3 regions of the Colwellia sp. F1 genome follow, and region 1 is predicted to be linked to each of the others. Evidence: predicted binding sites of a transcription regulator. Region 1 holds the regulator's gene; each other region holds the start of a gene.
The links. The regulator LexA, encoded in region 1, represses DNA repair genes until DNA is damaged. The targets are predictions, from matches to a motif close to TACTGTATNNNNATACAGTA.
Positions count from the first base shown of each region.

Region 2: the regulator LexA is predicted to act here: its motif matches at 1,201-1,220, upstream of AC0UA9_RS06170 (DNA topoisomerase III).
Region 3: the regulator LexA is predicted to act here: its motif matches at 1,475-1,494, upstream of AC0UA9_RS11875 (YebG family protein).

Region 1 is NZ_JBWDLI010000004.1:300,759-304,018, forward strand. It holds gene coxB (cytochrome c oxidase subunit II) at 1-1,087, opposite strand, end outside; gene lexA (transcriptional repressor LexA) at 1,678-2,310, opposite strand; gene AC0UA9_RS05760 (type II secretion system protein N) at 2,447-3,211, opposite strand.
Region 2 is NZ_JBWDLI010000005.1:90,108-93,367, reverse strand. It holds gene AC0UA9_RS06175 (beta-ketoacyl synthase) at 1-1,097, shown strand, start outside; gene AC0UA9_RS06170 (DNA topoisomerase III) at 1,266-3,203, shown strand; gene AC0UA9_RS06165 (adenosylmethionine decarboxylase) at 3,205-3,260, opposite strand, start outside.
Region 3 is NZ_JBWDLI010000011.1:80,719-83,978, forward strand. It holds gene mrcB (penicillin-binding protein 1B) at 1-1,405, shown strand, start outside; gene AC0UA9_RS11875 (YebG family protein) at 1,582-2,007, shown strand; gene AC0UA9_RS11880 (M48 family metallopeptidase) at 2,053-2,808, shown strand; gene thrA (bifunctional aspartate kinase/homoserine dehydrogenase I) at 3,258-3,260, shown strand, end outside.

The DNA.
Region 1 (3,260 bases):
ATGTAGTCACCGCTGAAATTTCTTGTAGTGTTAATTGTTTACCAAATGGTGGCATCATACCTTTACCATTGACGATTAAATTAATATGCTCTGTAATACTGCCTTGCGTTGCAACCACACTGCCCTTCAGTGCCGGAAATGTGGGAGGCAACCCTAACCCCGTTGGTTGGTGGCAGGCTGCACAATGAGCCATATAAGTTGTTTCACCTAACTGCATTAACTCCTCTTTACTCAGAGAAGCAGTTAAAGAGGCCCGCTCAGCATCAGCGGCTTTTGCGGTTAAAGCATGCTGTTCTTTCAACCATGCGTCATAATCTTCGCTCGATTTCACTTCAACAACAATGGGCATAAAACCATGGTCTTTACCACAAAGCTCAGCACATTGGCCACGATAAATGCCAGGTTTATCTACATTCGTCCATGCCTCATTGATAAAACCAGGGTTAGCATCTTGTTTAATTGCAAAGGCAGGCACCCACCAAGAGTGAATAACATCATCGGAGGTAATAAGAAATCGAACTTTTTTATTGGCAGGGATAACTAAGGGTTTGTCAACTTCAAGTAAATAGTTTTCACCTTTAGCTGTCTCATTGCCTTTAAAGCTACCATTTTGATTCTCATATTGCTCTCTTGGTGTTGAAAGCACAGAGTAATACTCAATGTTTTGATCAAAGTATTTATAGTGCCACTTCCACTGAGACCCTGTTACTTGGATAGTAATGTCGGAATTTTCATTATTTTCCATGCTAATTAGTGTATTAGTGGCAGGGATAGCCATGGCGATAAGTATAATGACAGGGATGGCAGTCCAAAGTATCTCAACCTTGGTGCTTTCATGAAAATCAGCGGCTTTTGCTCCTTTAGATTTACGATGAAATATCATTGACCAAAACATGATACCAAAAACTACAACACCAATACCAGTACATATATAGAGTGCAAGCATATGTAAATCATACACTTCTCTACTAATCGCTGTTGCTCCTTTAGTCAAATTTAACTGTGAATTTGACCAGGCCGAACTAGAAAAAAGGCTTAAAATAAATAACCCAATTCCCATCAACCTACGATGGTTAGCTCTCTTCACTCAACTTCTCCCTCATTATTACCTACTTAAGCTAAAAAATGATTTTAAATATCACTTCAAAAACAAAGGTATAAGAAATAGAAAACAGAAAAGCAGCAATGTACTTCATACTCATTAAACTGATTAACTGTTAATTTAGTTATTATTTTCAAACAAGATAGTAATACCCTATTTAAAATTTATTAAATTAACTGACGTGAAACTGCTAACTCAGCACTACATGAATGTAATAGTAAGTTTGGGTATCGAATTAGCACATCAACGTCTTTTTATTTTTATACAGTTCTTGCTTATTATTTTGTTCGATTCCCACTCTAGAATCGCTCAAAACTTGATCTACGTCAAATGGTAATTATAAAAAAAAGCTGTAGTATCAATAGAGTAAGCACTCTAAAGCTTTGGAATAGCTTGATAGATATAGCCTATAGCTTTTTTCATTGATCTTATATTTACTAAGAATTATTGGCTATATAACAAGCAAAGTGGGTTTTATTAGTTAAATCGGGTGATATATAGGGGGATAGATAAGAAAGGTGTTGCCGCCAAAGTCTTTAGCAGCAATTGATTAAAAAAGACTAAAGCAACGCAGTTTACATCCAATTACCGTTACGAATTACGCCAACGGCAAGCCCTTCAACATTGAATTCTTGGCAAGTAAGATCGACCTTTATTGGCTCAAAATTATCATTTTCTGCGACTAAATAAACAACATCACCGTCTCGTTTGTAACGCTTAACCGTGACCTCGTTCTCTACTCTAGCAACAATGACCTGACCATTTTGAATATCGCTGGTTTGATGTACTGCTAATAAATCACCATCTAGAATGCCAATATTTTTCATACTTTCGCCATTAACTCTTAACAAGTAATTGGCGGGAGGATGAAACAAATCACCATTCATTTCATAATGTTGTTCAATATGCTCTTCTGCTAATATAGGTTCACCTGCAGCAACGCTACCCACCAGTGGCAAGCCTTCTACTACATTAAATTGCTCAGCTAAACGTATGCCACGCGAAGTGCCTGGCAACATTTCTATATAGCCTTTTTTTGCCAAGGCCTTTAAATGCTCTTCGGCAGCATTAGCTGATTTAAAACCAAAAAAAACTGCTATTTCAGCTCTTGTAGGTGGCATTCCTGTTGCTTGAATGTTTTCTTTTATTAAATCAAATATTTGTTGCTGGCGCTTAGTTAAAGGTTTTAATTTATTTACGATTGGCATTAGCTTTTCCTTTCTAGGTAAAACGCTGTATTTATTCACAACTGTTATTATATACAGCCACAAGGTAAACACAAGGTTTTACTGCTTACTAGCAAGGGTTACCTATCCTACTTTACTAACGCACTCACCTTTATACTCAGAAGACTAAGCGATAACGACCCTGACTGTCTTGTCTACCCAAAAACGGCAGGGCGTCATTAAGGGCGGCAGGAAATTTAGCGCCAGGTTGTAAATATCCTTCACCTGATACTTTACCGCCTTGTGCAACATACGCGGTAAAGGTTAACCCTAAATCATTTTTAGGTGACATTACTAGCGCTAGCGTGCCTTGGTCACAGCTAATATCGGCAGTTAATATGCCTAACGGTACAGTACGAGACAGAGCAGTAACACCAGCTTTAGACCACGCGCCATTGCCTGTTGCACTAACGCATTGATTGTTTTTGCTAAAATCAATTTCCGCTGATGCAACAGTTAAGGTGACATCACCTTGCGCTAACATAGGTAAAGGTAGCGGTAGTTGTTGTGCTATTTCATTAGCGCTTATTAACATATTAGCATTGCTTATTTTTGCTTTCGTTGACGACAGTACTAGATCAAAAGCCCCTTCTGGACCAGCATTAAACGGGTCACCAAATGTGATTGATAACTTAGGGGTTAATGACAATAAAGACCAAGGGCTTAACTGTGCGCTAACCTTGTTAATAGGCGTACCATTTATGACAACTTGTGCGATATTAGTGTGCCAAATACTGCCGCTAACGCCTGAAAGGTAAAGGCTTTTTTTAACATTATTAGGTAATGGTACTTGCTGTAAAACGAATGCGCTTGGCAAGGTAGCAATTACAAAGCCAAGATAAGCGATGACAAAAATAATGCCCATGGCAAGGTTTTTTTTCATTAGTAGTCTCTGTTTAACATTTGAAATTATAAGTACTAGCCGCTAGATT
Region 2 (3,260 bases), on a different contig from region 1:
CCGGCAATGTTGGTACTACTTTCTCATCATCAGGGGCTTGTGCAACGTTTCTTTATAATTTACGTACTGCAGTACAAGATATGCAAGCGGGTAGAGTACGTGTTGCTATTGTTGGTAGTGCTGAAGCGCCTATTACACCTGAAGTTATAGAAGGTTTTGGTAATATGAGTGCGTTAGCCAACGAGGAAGGATTAAAAAAACTTGATAACAGTGACACGGCAGATCACCGCCGTACTAGCAGACCCTTTGGAAACAACTGTGGTTTTACTATTGGTGAAGCTGCACAGTTTGTGGTGTTGATGGACGATGCCCTTGCCCTTGAGATGGGGGCTAAAGTTATGGGGTCAGTTGCTGATGTTTTTGTCAATGCAGATGGTTATAAAAAATCAATTACGGCACCTGGGCCGGGTAATTATATTACCATGGCAAAGTCGGTGGCGTTAGCACAAACTATTTTAGGTAAAGAGTCATTACAAAAACGCAGTTTTATTCTAGCGCATGGTTCAAGTACCCCGCAAAACCGTGTTACTGAGTCATTAATTTATGACCGTATCGCAACAAGCTTTGCTATTAATAATTGGCCTGTTGCAGCGCCTAAAGCCTTTGTAGGTCATACTATTGGCCCTGCTAGTGGCGACCAAATGGCAATGGCTTTGGGTATTTTTAGTGACAATATTATGCCAGGTATTACTACGATTGATAAAGTAGCTGACGATGTACATAGTGATCGCTTAAACATTGCCACAGAACACTGGCATTGCGGTGACATGGATGTGGCTTTTATTAACTCAAAAGGTTTTGGTGGCAATAACGCTACAGCGGTAGTGCTTTCGGCAAAAGTAACAATGGCAATGATGCACAAACGTTATGGTGAAAAAGCAATGGCTGAGTATCAGCAAAAGCTAACCCAAGTTGAACAAGCGCAAAATGATTATCGTCAACGTGCTAACCAAGGTGAGTTTAATCTTATTTATAAATTTGGTGAAGGCTTACTCGACGAAAACTTAATGGATATTAGTGATGAAAGTTTAACCTTTGCTGAATTTAAGCATAAAATCACTTTACCGAACAAAAACCCATTTGAAGATATGATGTAATCGCTCACTAAGCCTGCTTTAGCGCCATAATAAACAGCAGCAGTGTGGGCATAAAACCTAACGAGTAGTAAATTTAACAGACTCAATGGTGAGTGATAAATACTGCTGTACATAAACACAGTTAGTGCGCTATATTTGTTATATCACCTGCTTATATCTGTCTTATCATTGAAACTATACATTGCTGAAAAGCCGAGTTTAGGAAGAGCTATTGCCGCAGCACTTCCTAAGCCTCATAAAAACCACAAGACCCATATAGAAGTTGCTAACGGCGATGTTGTTAGTTGGTGCGTAGGACATATTTTAGAGCAAGCTGATCCCGAAGACTATGATGAGCGCTTTAAAAAGTGGTCGATGGAAACACTACCTATGCTACCCCAGCAATGGCAGTTAAAGCCTATTGCTCGCACACGTGCTCAGCTAACCGCGCTACGTAAGCTAGTAAAACAAGCGGATGATCTTATTCACGCCGGTGATCCAGACCGAGAAGGGCAATTGCTAGTGGATGAAGTGATTGATTATTTAAAGGTTTCAAAAACTAAAAAATTAAGAGTAAAACGCTTATTAATTAGTGACTTGAACTTGCCTGCTGTTAAACGTTCACTTAATGCGCTTAAAGCTAATCAAGATTTTATGCCATTATCAATCTCAGCATTAGCACGCTCACGCGCTGATTGGCTTTATGGCTTAAACTTAACTAGAGCATACACACTACAGGGGCAAAAGCACGGTTATAACAGTGTTTTGTCAGTAGGGCGTGTACAAACCCCCGTTTTAGGATTAGTTGTGCGGCGTGAGCAAACAATTGCGGCATTTGTTTCTAAGCCGTATTACCAAGTTCTCGCGCATTTAGCCCTTAAAGAATCACAAGGTAACAATGGCTGTTTTACAGTGAAATGGCAACCAAGTGAGGCATGCCAGCAATATTGTGATGATGAAGGGCGCGTGTTGGTTAAAGCATTAGCTGAAAATGTGGTTAGCAGAATCAATAACCAGCCGGCTACGGTAGAAGAGATTAAAACAGAACAAAAACAACAAAACCAGCCGTTACCTTTTAATTTATCTAGCTTACAAATTTCGGCAGCTAAGCAGTTTTCAATGAATGCAAAGTTAGTACTGGACGTTTGTCAGGCGCTTTATGAAAAGCATAAACTGATTACCTACCCGCGCTCAGATTGCCGTTATTTACCTAAAGAGCAATTTAAACAAGCCGCAGGTATTCTTAACAATTTGGCGAACTCGAGTTTACCTTGCAGCGAACAGGCAAAGCATGCCGATAGCACTATGAAAAGTAACGCCTGGAATGATAAAAAAATAACGGCTCACCATGCCATTATTCCAACAGAAAAATCGCCGAATAATATTAATTTAAATTCATTTGAAAAAAATATTTATCTATTAATTACACGACAATATTTGGCGCAGTTTTATCCTGTTTATCGTTATCAGCAAACAAAATTAACAGTGAAAATCGCCGGTGGACTTTTTATTACCACGGCCAAAGTTGAACAACAACAAGGCTGGAAAGTACTTTTTCCTTATAATGACAAATCTTCAGCGTCTAAAGATACATATTTGCCGGCTTTAACAAAAGGGCAGGTGCTTCATTGTCAGCGCGGTGAGCTCATAGAAAAACAAACCTCGCCACCAGAGTCTTTTACTGATGCAACTTTACTTGGTGCTATGACAGGCATCGCGCGCTTTGTTAGTGATGTAAATATTAAAAAAATATTGCGAGATACCGATGGTTTAGGTACAGACGCCACCCGAGCAGGGATTATTGATTTACTCTTTAAACGTGACTTTTTACAGCGACAAGGGAAAAAAATTGTTGCCACTGATATTGGCAAAGCACTTATTAATGCACTGCCTGTTAAAGCAACCTTACCTGATATGACCGCACAGTGGGAGTCTACGCTAACCGCTATTTCAGAAAAAAACGCCAGTTATAACAGCTTTATGCAACCACTTATTAACACGATTACTGAAATGGTTTTAGAAGCGAGCCAGCAATCGTTTGCAAATTTACCTAAAGTGGCTTTTAAACCTAAAAGAAAATTTACTCGCAAAAAAACTTATGCGCGTAAAACAGCGCGTACCTCATAAGTTAAAGCGCATGGTTTAATCCAGTAATGTCTAGCGTTAACGGTGCTGAATATTGTG
Region 3 (3,260 bases), on a different contig from region 1:
AAGTTATTACGACCCTTGGCGCAACCCTGCAAGAGCAAAAGCGCGTCGTGATTTAGTATTAAGGCTAATGTTTGAAAACAACTTTTTCTCGGTGGAAGAATTTAAGGAAATGGTAGGCTCACCGTTATCAATACGTAAAAATAGACGTTTTAAAACACAAGAATACCCGGCTTATGTGCAGCTAGTACAGCAAGAGCTAAATCAGTTGTTGCCTTCATCTTTACAACAAAATGGGATTCGAGTATTTACGGGCTTTTCTCACCTTGCACAGCAGCACTTAGAGCAAACGGTTAAGGAGCAGTTAGCGACATTAGAGCTAAAGTATCAGCAGAAAAACTTACAAACAGCTATGATAGTAACCGATATTAAAAGCGCCGAAATTAGAGCCATTGTCGGCGACAGAAAACCAGGTTATGCTGGCTTTAATAGAGCCATCAATGCGAAACGGCCTATTGGGTCGCTTATTAAGCCAGCAATTTATTTGGCCGCTTTAGAGCGTTATGAGCAGTTTAATTTTGCCACATTACTGGCTGATAAACCCATAACACTGGCGAATGGTGTTACCAGCGAAGTCACACCGAATAACAGGCAAAGCAGCAAAAACTGGCAGCCAAGAAATTATGATGGTAAGTATCGCCAGCAAGTCCCCTTAATGGATGCTTTAGTTAATTCACTTAATATTCCAACCGTTAACCTAGGGATGGCTTTAGGTTTAGAAAACGTTGCCAAAGCTATTCATTTACTTGGTTTTAATAACGATATTACGATGCGTCCCTCCATGCTGCTTGGCGCATTAAACATGTCACCTGTACAAGTGAATCAGCTGTACTTAACAATTGCTAACCAAGGCTATGCTGAGCAAGCGCACGCAATTAATACAATAGTTTCGAGTAAAGGAGAAACCTTGTGGCAGCATCACAGCGCTAATACACAAGTTATTTCGGCAAATGCTGCTTACTTGATGGATTATGCCCTAACCAAAGTAACAGAAATAGGCACGGCTAAATCGCTTACTTGGCGCTTAAATAACCATTTGCTGGCCGGAAAAACAGGCACAAGCAACGATTTACGTGATAGCTGGTTTGTTGGCTATGATAACAAACACCTAGTGACAACTTGGATAGGCAAGGATGACAACCAGCCAACCAGTTTAACAGGCAGTAGCGGTGCCTTAGTATTATTTGCAGACTTTATGAACAAGCAAGGTGTTATGGATAAAGAGCGTGTACAGCCGAATGCGATTGCCATGACCTTATTTGAGAAGAAAACTGGTCACGCAGTGACTGCACAATGTGATAACACCCAAAGTTATCCAGCTATTTCAGCAGGCGTGATGATAAAGCAAGGTTGTCTTGAAGAAAAAGCCGATGAACGCTCTTGGTTTGAAAAGTTATTTTCTGACTAATGCAGGCAACTAACACGGGCTTAGTTTTAAAAAATACCGTTGAAAAAATCGCTTAGTCAATAAAATATTAACTGTTTTTATATACAGTTTTTTATTTTGTTGTGCTATTGTTTACTGGTTAACAATAAATTCAATTTTTTATTGTTGCTCTCTTTTTACATGAGTAAGGAATAATAATGGCAGTTGAAAGTCGATTCGTCGTCATTAGGCACGGTGTGGAGGCAAAAACATTTATGGACAAAAAATCAGCAGATGAATATGACAAAATGTTGGATATGGCTGATAACTTGGCCGATATGTTTGCACAGTCACCGGTAGCGCTAAGCGATAACGTAAGTGAAGAATTAAGTATTTATTTAGCCCAACACCGTGAAGCCGTTTTAGTGGCATTACTGGCGAAAAAACCCGCTAAAACGCCGGTGAAAAAAGTAGCGCCTAAAAAAATGACTGATGCGACGTTAGCTAAATCGTCAGATAACACCGCACCAGTTGAACAAGAAACAAAGACAACAGCTGATGAACAAATAGCGAACAAAGATGCTGCGTTAAAAGCTAAACCAGCTAAATCAGCTAAACCAGCAAAGTTAAGTAAGGTAAGTTAATTTTTTTGTACTAGTGAAGGTGTTCAAACAAGTTAATATAACGTTATGATTAGTTATCAAGTTGTCCGAAGCCGCCGTAAAACAGTTGCGTTACAGGTAAAGCAAGGACAGGTGCTTGTTCGCGCCCCTTATCATGTAGATGCGCAGTTTATTCGTTTATTTGTTAAGAAAAAAAGCGCATGGCTAAAAGATAAAGTTACCAAGCAACAACAAATGGTCGATTTATCGTGTAATTTCAATCAAGGTGCGACATTATTTTTATTGGGGCAATTAGTCACACTAAATATTGTTGTGGCAAGGGCAGCCAACACTGTTGCTAATAAACGAGGCAGTCAACCGAAGGTTTTTATGAGCAAAGACGCTCACCAGCAGTCAATGCTTACGGTGACACTGTCAGCGAGTATAGCCAATAAAAATCGAGATAAACTAGCATTGGCTAAAGTAGTAAAAAAACAGCTTGAAGCGTACTTTAAGGAACAAGCGCAACAACTTATATTACCCAAAGTCGCGTATTACGCCAATTTAACGCAGTTAAAGCCTAGTGCAATTAAAATAAGGCAGTACCGTGCGCGATGGGGAAGTTGCAATAGCCGAGGCGAGTTAAGTTTTAATTACTTATTAATGATGCTGCCAATAGAAGTTATTGACTATGTGATTGTGCATGAGCTGTGTCACTTACGTCATTTAAACCATTCAAAGCACTTTTGGCAGTTAGTTGCGCAGCACTTTCCAGATTATATTACTGCTACAGAATGGATAAAAACCCATCAGTCAGCTTTGTATTGGCAAACGCCTTCTTAGTTAGCACTATCATAATGAGTAAGTGAATAGGCAGGAAGTTAGTTAAGTTTTTTATTATAATTTAAGTTAAAAGCCAACAAAAATAACGATGTAAAGCTTGAACTTGGCGAAGATTTTCTGACAGTGACTTATGTATCTTCAACTATTATTGTTGATGAGGCTGTTAATCAATTAGCTTTATCCTATTTATGCTAAAATAGCATTTGGGTAAATATGCATAACCTATAATTTTTTATTCTGCTTTTATCAGGCGAATAGGTATTGACAGTGCCCCGTAAATAAGGCATTTTATCCCCCATGAAAATGACTATTAGCCAAATTATTATTATTACCACCACCAACACCCAAAAGGGATGATGGTTGCCGGCTGATGTGTAAAAAATATTTATCAAAGCTCGTAACTTGTAAAAAGGTTACGAGCTTTTTGCTTTCAAGAAAGGGAAAAAATAATG